DNA from 2 places in the Pelotomaculum isophthalicicum JI genome. Region 1 is predicted to be linked to the other one. Evidence: riboswitches for the same ligand, from Rfam matches in the RefSeq annotation. Region 1 holds a riboswitch; the other holds the start of a gene.
What was found. A riboswitch is a leader RNA that binds a small molecule or an ion and turns the genes downstream of it on or off. The one in region 1 is predicted to bind molybdenum cofactor.
Positions count from the first base shown of each region.

Region 1 (3,409 bases):
TTTGAACCAGGAATATTTTACCTCTTCAGTTATTTTAGTCTTGTCAAGCGGTAAAAACTGACCGTTGATATAGCGGCCACGCTTAAACAACTGTTTTTGCCCGTCCGGATCGTCTTCATCGGTCAGTTTGATGCCGCCATAAGCCAGCATGTTTTTACAGCCTGTCCCGATGCTGAACCCGTCATCGCCATAAATCTTCGCCACCGCGAGCACATCCGGGATATACACGTCATCCACAAAAGAGGTTATTTCACGCAGGTACTGTCTGAACTGGGCGATTTTTTCGGCCGTCACGACTTCAGTCACTCCGCCCGCGGTAAACACTGTGACGTGAGGCATTTTTGCCCCAAAGATAGCCAGCATCTCTTGCGCTTTTTTACGGATGTCCAAAGCCTTGATATAATGCTGCACCGCCAGGTCGTTAATATCTTGAGGCAAGCGGTAATCGCCTTCATAACGCGGGATAAAGGGCGCCGTTTCAGGCCCCTTGACATAATCCAAAGCCGCCAGGTGGTAAAAATGCAGCACATGGGATTGCAAATAATTTGCCCCTTGGATTAAATTGCGGACGATCCTGCCGTTTGTCGGCGGCTTCACGCCAAAAGCGTCATCAAGACACAGCATCGAGGCCGTGCCGTGGGCAATCGGACAAACTCCGCAAATCCGCTGCATAATATGACAGGCATCGCGAGGATCGCGCCCTTTTAAAATTAATTCCAAGCCCCTGAATAAAGTCCCGCTTGATTTGGCGTCAATAACTTTTCCGCCATCTACTTCCACTTCAATCTTCAGGTGTCCTTCAATCCGGGTTACCGGATCAATAATAATTTGTTGTGCCACTTTATATTTTTCACCCCTATCAACTAGAATTACTTTAACTAACTAGTTTTCTTCTTTTCCGGAAACTCTATTTTCAGGTTAGGCACAACCGGTGCGTAAGTAACCTTTTCTTTGTTGGTCAGGGGATACACGCCATAGAAAGGCGCGCTTTGGTCAGGAAAAGTAGGTTCTGAACAAGCCTGACAAGGAGCCCCGGCCTTTATGCACCAGTTCACATTATTGTTCCAGCCCCGCTTATAGCAGTCCGAGGTGGCCACAAAACCCTTGCAGCCCAAATAAGCCAGACACCCTTCATCACCAATATACTGGGCGAATTTGCCAACATCAAAATACTGCCGCCGGAAACAATTATCGTGAATCGGTTCAGGATAGAACATCTTGGGGCGCCCAAACTTGTCCAATTCCGGAATTTGGCCGTATTTCAACACGTAAACAACCGTGCCCAGGAAATGGTCGGGATGCATCGGACATAAGGAAAGATTAATGACAGGTTTATCTTTAACCACCTGATTTACACCCACCACCCCGGTAGGATTGGGCGCCGCGGCGGGTATGCCGCCGAACGAGGCGCAATTGCCGGCTGCAATCACGGCGCTGGCTGCCTTGCCAAGGGTAGTCACGGCTGACAGCATGGTTAATTCTTTATTATTTTTTTCCGCGATGGTGCAGTAAGCCCCTTTCTCCTTGGTGGGAATGCCGCCTTCAATTACCAGGATAAACTGATTATTTAATTTTGACGCCGCTTCCTCCAATACTTCCGCGCAAAGATGACCTGACCCGGCCATAACATTAGGATGATACCTTAAGCTGATAACGTCGAGAAGCACCTTTTCAATCGCCGGTTCGACACTGTTTAGCAACGAAATAGAGCACCCCGTGCAACTGGCGCCTTGCAACCAGATTACCGGAGGTTTGCCGTCAGCCGCAAAAGCCAGAGTTTCTTCGAGATCGGGCCCCAGCAAAGTGATTAGACTTGCTCCGGCTGCCGAAGTCATGCAGAGCTTAATAAATTCACGCCGTGTTAAACCCAAATCTTACTCCCTCCTTAATATGGTAATAATAACTCTTAGAAATGGGATTTACGCACCCCCCGCCCAAAGATGGTAATAATGTCTTTATCCAATAGAATATAATAAAAACTTTGCCTTCCTGAAAAAAGGGCAAAGTTCTCGTGCTTATAAATGATCGTCCTTGCTCATTTATAAACATGACATCTAAACTGTGCTCTCCTTTCCACGATGGGAGGCGTACCGGTTTCCCGGTATACCCGCCGGTCAGGCATCCATACCACAGGCTAAGGTCACCTGGCTCGGAGAATAAGCTATAGATTAAGCTGTATTTTTATTTCGATAAAAAAGTTTATTTTCCTTTTTATTTATAAAAAAATTTTATCGCCTGATTAATTTCCTTTTTTATTGAATTTATCAGAGAAGGCAAGGCTTTGTTGACTGCATGGGAAAGTTGATCATTAAATGTAATTTCCCCTGGTTGGATACCGTAAATGATTGTTGGCGGCAACTTTCCCAGCTGATTCGCTATATGTAACACCTCTTGCAGATTCAAATCATGTAAGGAGATAATTTGATCAGAAGAGTCAAAGGCTATTTCCTCAGCAGGTATGCGAAATATAGCGCCCGGCTCCTCACCGGCTTCCAGGCAGTCGATAATAACGGCATAGCCGGCGTCTTCCAGCCAATACAGCAAGTCAATACCCGCCGTCCCGCCGTCCACTATTTTTACGCAGGCGGGGAATGAATCTTTTTTCAGCTCGTTAATCGCGTGAATGCCTGCTCCATCATCACCGAGCAGTAAATTGCCCACACCTATTACAACAACCCTTTTTTCCTCCCCGGGCATAAAACACAACCCTTCCCCATTAACAGATACGCGGCAGGGGCGCGCCCGCCATCATATTTAGCTGTCTGGCGCCTCCCAGCGCGGTCCGCAAATAGACATTTCCTTTTCCAGCCTGAATATCGCCGATCTGGCAGGCATACTCCGCCGACCAATCTTCTCTCAGATATCTCAAGAGCTCACCTGCCTCTTCCGCCGCCACGACTATGAGAAACTTACCCTCGTTAGCCAGGTAGAGGGGATCCAGCCCCAGTAGTTCCGTAATCCCTTTAACACTGTCCTCCACCGGCAAGGCTGCTTCATCCAGCCAGAAATCCACTCCGGAAGACATGGCAATTTCTTTCGCGTTGGTCGCCAGGCCCCCCCTGGTTAAATCGCGCATCAGCTTAATCCCTTTAAACCTTTTAAGAATTTCTGTAGTCATAATGCTTAGAGGGGCGCAGTCGCTGATAATCTGGCTGTCCAGGCCAAGCGCCTCCCGCTGCAGTAAAATAGCTAGGCCGTGATTGCCCAGGCAGCCGTTAACCAGCACCTTGTCGCCGGGCTCCAGTCGCTGGTAGCCCAAGTTAGCCCCGGGCAGCAAGTAACCAACTCCGGTAGTCGTAATATATACCTTGTCCGCCTGACCACGGCCCACGACTTTAGTGTCTCCGGCGATTATTTGCACGCCGGCTACACGGCAGGTGTTCGCCATGGAGGCGATTATTTTCTCCAA
Region 1 is NZ_JAKOAV010000030.1:29,619-33,027, forward strand. It holds gene L7E55_RS13835 (nickel-dependent hydrogenase large subunit) at 1-840, opposite strand, end outside; gene L7E55_RS13840 (hydrogenase small subunit) at 879-1,871, opposite strand; molybdenum cofactor riboswitch at 2,051-2,167, opposite strand; gene L7E55_RS13845 (HyaD/HybD family hydrogenase maturation endopeptidase) at 2,212-2,697, opposite strand; gene hypE (hydrogenase expression/formation protein HypE) at 2,717-3,409, opposite strand, start outside.

Region 2 (3,409 bases), on a different contig from region 1:
TATTCGTTTTTCAAAGTGTTAAAGCAGTGGGTACAGGCAGTTAAAATATTCTTTACATTTAACTTGTTGAAAAGCGATACATTCTTTTGCGCGATCCTTTGGAACAGGTGCTCATTTCCCATCCGGCGGGCCGTCTCGCCGCAGCACCATTCTTCACGTCCGAGCACGGCGAAACTGACGCCTGCTTTCTTCAATATATTAACAAACGCGGCGGCTGCTCTCCCGGCCGTCTCATCGAACGAACCGGCGCAGCCCACAAAATAAAGGTACTGCGCGTCGGGTTTTTCGGCCAGGGTTGGCATCTCCAATTCTTTTGCCAGGTCATATCCGGTTTCGCGGCTGACACCCCAGGGGTTGCCGTAATTTTCCATGCCGGCAATGGCTTGCTTGATTTTCCCAGGCACGTTCTTCCCCGACGAGACAATATAACGGCGCAGGTCGAACAGCCTGGAGGTATGCTCGATCGAGATCGGGCAGGTTTCCATGCACCCCCCGCAGGTGGCGCAGCTCCAAATAAATTCTTCTTCATAGACGTCACCGATGAGGTTTTTCTTCTTGACGCCCTTTTTAGTCTTGTAGGAAATTGAACCTTCCGCCGCTTTTTGCTTTGCAGCTTTTGGATGCCAGACTTTCCGGTTTAAAAGCACCGGGGCAATTTTTTCTATGTGATTGCGCAGGCGGCCGTTGAACCTTTTTGGTTTGGTCGGTTCTTCGCTCTGATGGGCGGGGCAGATTTCATCACAGCGGCCGCATTTTACGCAGGCGTAAGCCTCGAAAAGCTGCTTCCAGGTAAGGTCCTCCAGTTTGCTCGCCCCGTAAGTTTTAACATTTTCGTCGTCAAATTGAATTTTACGCAAAGCGCCCTTTGGTTCCAGCGAGTGCCAGTAGGTGTTGAAAGGGGCGAACACCATATGCAGGTGTTTCGAGTGGGGGATGATGAACAATAATGAGAAAATAGCCAGGTAGTGGGTCCACCAGAAAAACATCCCGGCGGCATGAATTGCATTTTCATTAAAGCCCTCCAGAAACCTTGAAACAGCCGCAGCCAGCGGGGCGGCCCCGCTTAAAGCGGCTCCTTCGCCAAGCGCGAGCCGGGTTCCGTGAAACAGGACTTCCGTTATCGCGATGACCAGGATCAATCCAAGGATTACAAAAACCACGGGAGTGTTCTTCAGCCAGACCGGCTTTTTAACGACCCGCCGCAAAAAGCTGCCGCCGATCCCGAAGATGATTAAAGCGATAAAAATATCTTTGATGAAAAGGTAGCCGGGATTATCTCCGATATAAGGAATACTGGTTTTGAAAAGGCCTTCCGCAACCATATTGGGGATGCCCGGCAACAGGACACAAAAGCCGCACATGATAAACCCGTGCAGAAAACCAAACAGGGGTTTATTCATAATTTTCTTTTGGCCGGCCACATGGGTGAGAAAATATTTCCAGCGTTCAAGCGGGCGGTCAAAACGGTTTTCCGGCCTGCCCAACTTTATGTAGCGGCAGCGCCAATATACCTCGCATAGAAAATAACCTAACGATATGACCATGAGGACAAAAAAAATATAAATCTCCACTTTGCCTTTCCTTTCGGTTAGTGCCTGGTCCTTTACTGCAAAACTTATTCCAGCCATGCAAAAAATAATACCGGGCAAACTCTGCGAAAAAACAAAGTTAGCCCGGCACATAAGCCGGATCAAGAACTCTCCTTTTCGCAATGGGAGACATACCGGTTTCCCGGTACACCCTACCGGCCGAAAACCATGGCTTAAAAGCTTTAGGTCATATGGCTCGGAGAGTAATCATCATTAAAAAATATAAGCTTTGCCCGTTGCAAAAGGACAAAGCTTTTTTCCAAAAACCTCTCCTTTCCGCACCGGGAGGTACAGGAGTTTCCCACCGTACCCTAACGGCCTGGTTACCGTACCCTGCTTTTGTTTAGGTATGCCAGGCTCGGAGAATTCTTTGTTTTATATAACTATTCAACATTAAAAAACAATTTCCTGCCGGGGTATACTTTTTCGTTAACTTATTCTTGCCCTAATTTCAGGCACTTTGTGACACTCTGCTCCTCCGGGAGATGAATCCCGGCAGCTTCTTCGGGCACCCGTGCGTAGTCGCTGCCCGCAGTAAATTGAGGCGTGGCCTCTACCGCATTGAGAGCGTAGTGGGCGACGGATACACCGGGCGGTGCCAAGCCCGTTCCTGCTCCCATTTTGGATTTACAGCTCATGGGGAGCGGGAACACCCTTGCCTTTCGGACTTTAGGGCTTTGTTCGCGCTTATTTCCGCTCAGGCCGTGTATCTTAAAAAGAACTTTTTGCCTATATTTCTTACGGTGTTTAGATCAACACTGCCTTTCTTACCGCATTTACAAGTGAATAACGGTGCGCGCCGGTCTATTTCCGCCCCGCAGCCGGCGCATAACCGGCTTATGTCCTTGGGGTTGACCCGGCTGGTGATTATTCCATACTCCCAGGCTTTGTATTTGGTATAGTGGAATATCCTGCCCCGGAGCCAGTAGGAACGCCTGGAGTTGGCCCGCCTGCTGTATTTGCCCTGCTCGGGTTTAAAACTGTTCGAGTGTTCAAACACGATGATACTCGCTCCGTGTTCCAGGGCAAAGTCCAGTATTCTGCGGGATACCCGGTGGGCTTCATTATCGTCGATGTTATGGATCTTATTCCACAAGGCCTTATTGTCCTGCTCATCCTTGTTTAATGAACCGGTAAGACTGAGCTTGGTTGCGATTATGCCCAAAAGTCGTTTCCTACGGCCGTTTAGGTTATCGCCGCCCCGGATGAACCGGGTGGCTACCTGCGTGCCGTCGCTTTTGAATATACCGCATACCGCCAGCTTGTCGCACGTGTTTAAGTCAACAGCGCAAATTTTAAGGTTTGGGTCTTTAACCTGTTCGGCAACCGACTTAACCGCCGGTTTTTCCTTTTCAACCGGGAAATGCAGCTCAATCCGGTTCTTCTTGATTACTGCGCGAGGGCATCCTATCTTCCAACCGTCCTGAACCCGCCTGCCGGTTAAATGGTACTTCACCCAGCGCCAGGTGCTGCCGTCGTACAACTTCAGCATTATAGACTTGCCGGTGTAGCCTTTGTACTGGCCGGTATAAAACAAAGTGTTGCGCTGCCACTCTCTGGGCGGCACCGGCGGCCTGTATTTAAACTTTTTCCCCTTGGCTTCGGCCTTGGCTTTGGCATCTTTCCATCTTTTCAGCTTGGAGAAGAATGACCGGGCTGCCCCAATGGCGGTGTTTATACAAGCCCGCCGGAACATTGCCGGTATGTCCCATCTTAAAGGGAAAAGTGGTGAAGGGTTGTCTTTGGTCTTGTGGGTCAACCGTTCAAGTTCGGTTAATGCCTTTTTATTGGTTAGTCCGAGTATCAGATCATGCTCCTTG
Region 2 is NZ_JAKOAV010000033.1:1,399-4,807, reverse strand. It holds gene L7E55_RS14325 (heterodisulfide reductase-related iron-sulfur binding cluster) at 1-1,694, opposite strand, end outside; molybdenum cofactor riboswitch at 1,684-1,803, opposite strand; molybdenum cofactor riboswitch at 1,843-1,965, opposite strand; gene L7E55_RS14320 (hypothetical protein) at 2,024-2,191, opposite strand; gene L7E55_RS14315 (transposase) at 2,287-3,409, opposite strand, start outside.
Region 2: linked by a shared signal. The riboswitch ahead of L7E55_RS14325 (heterodisulfide reductase-related iron-sulfur binding cluster) and the one ahead of L7E55_RS13840 (hydrogenase small subunit) in region 1 are both predicted to bind molybdenum cofactor.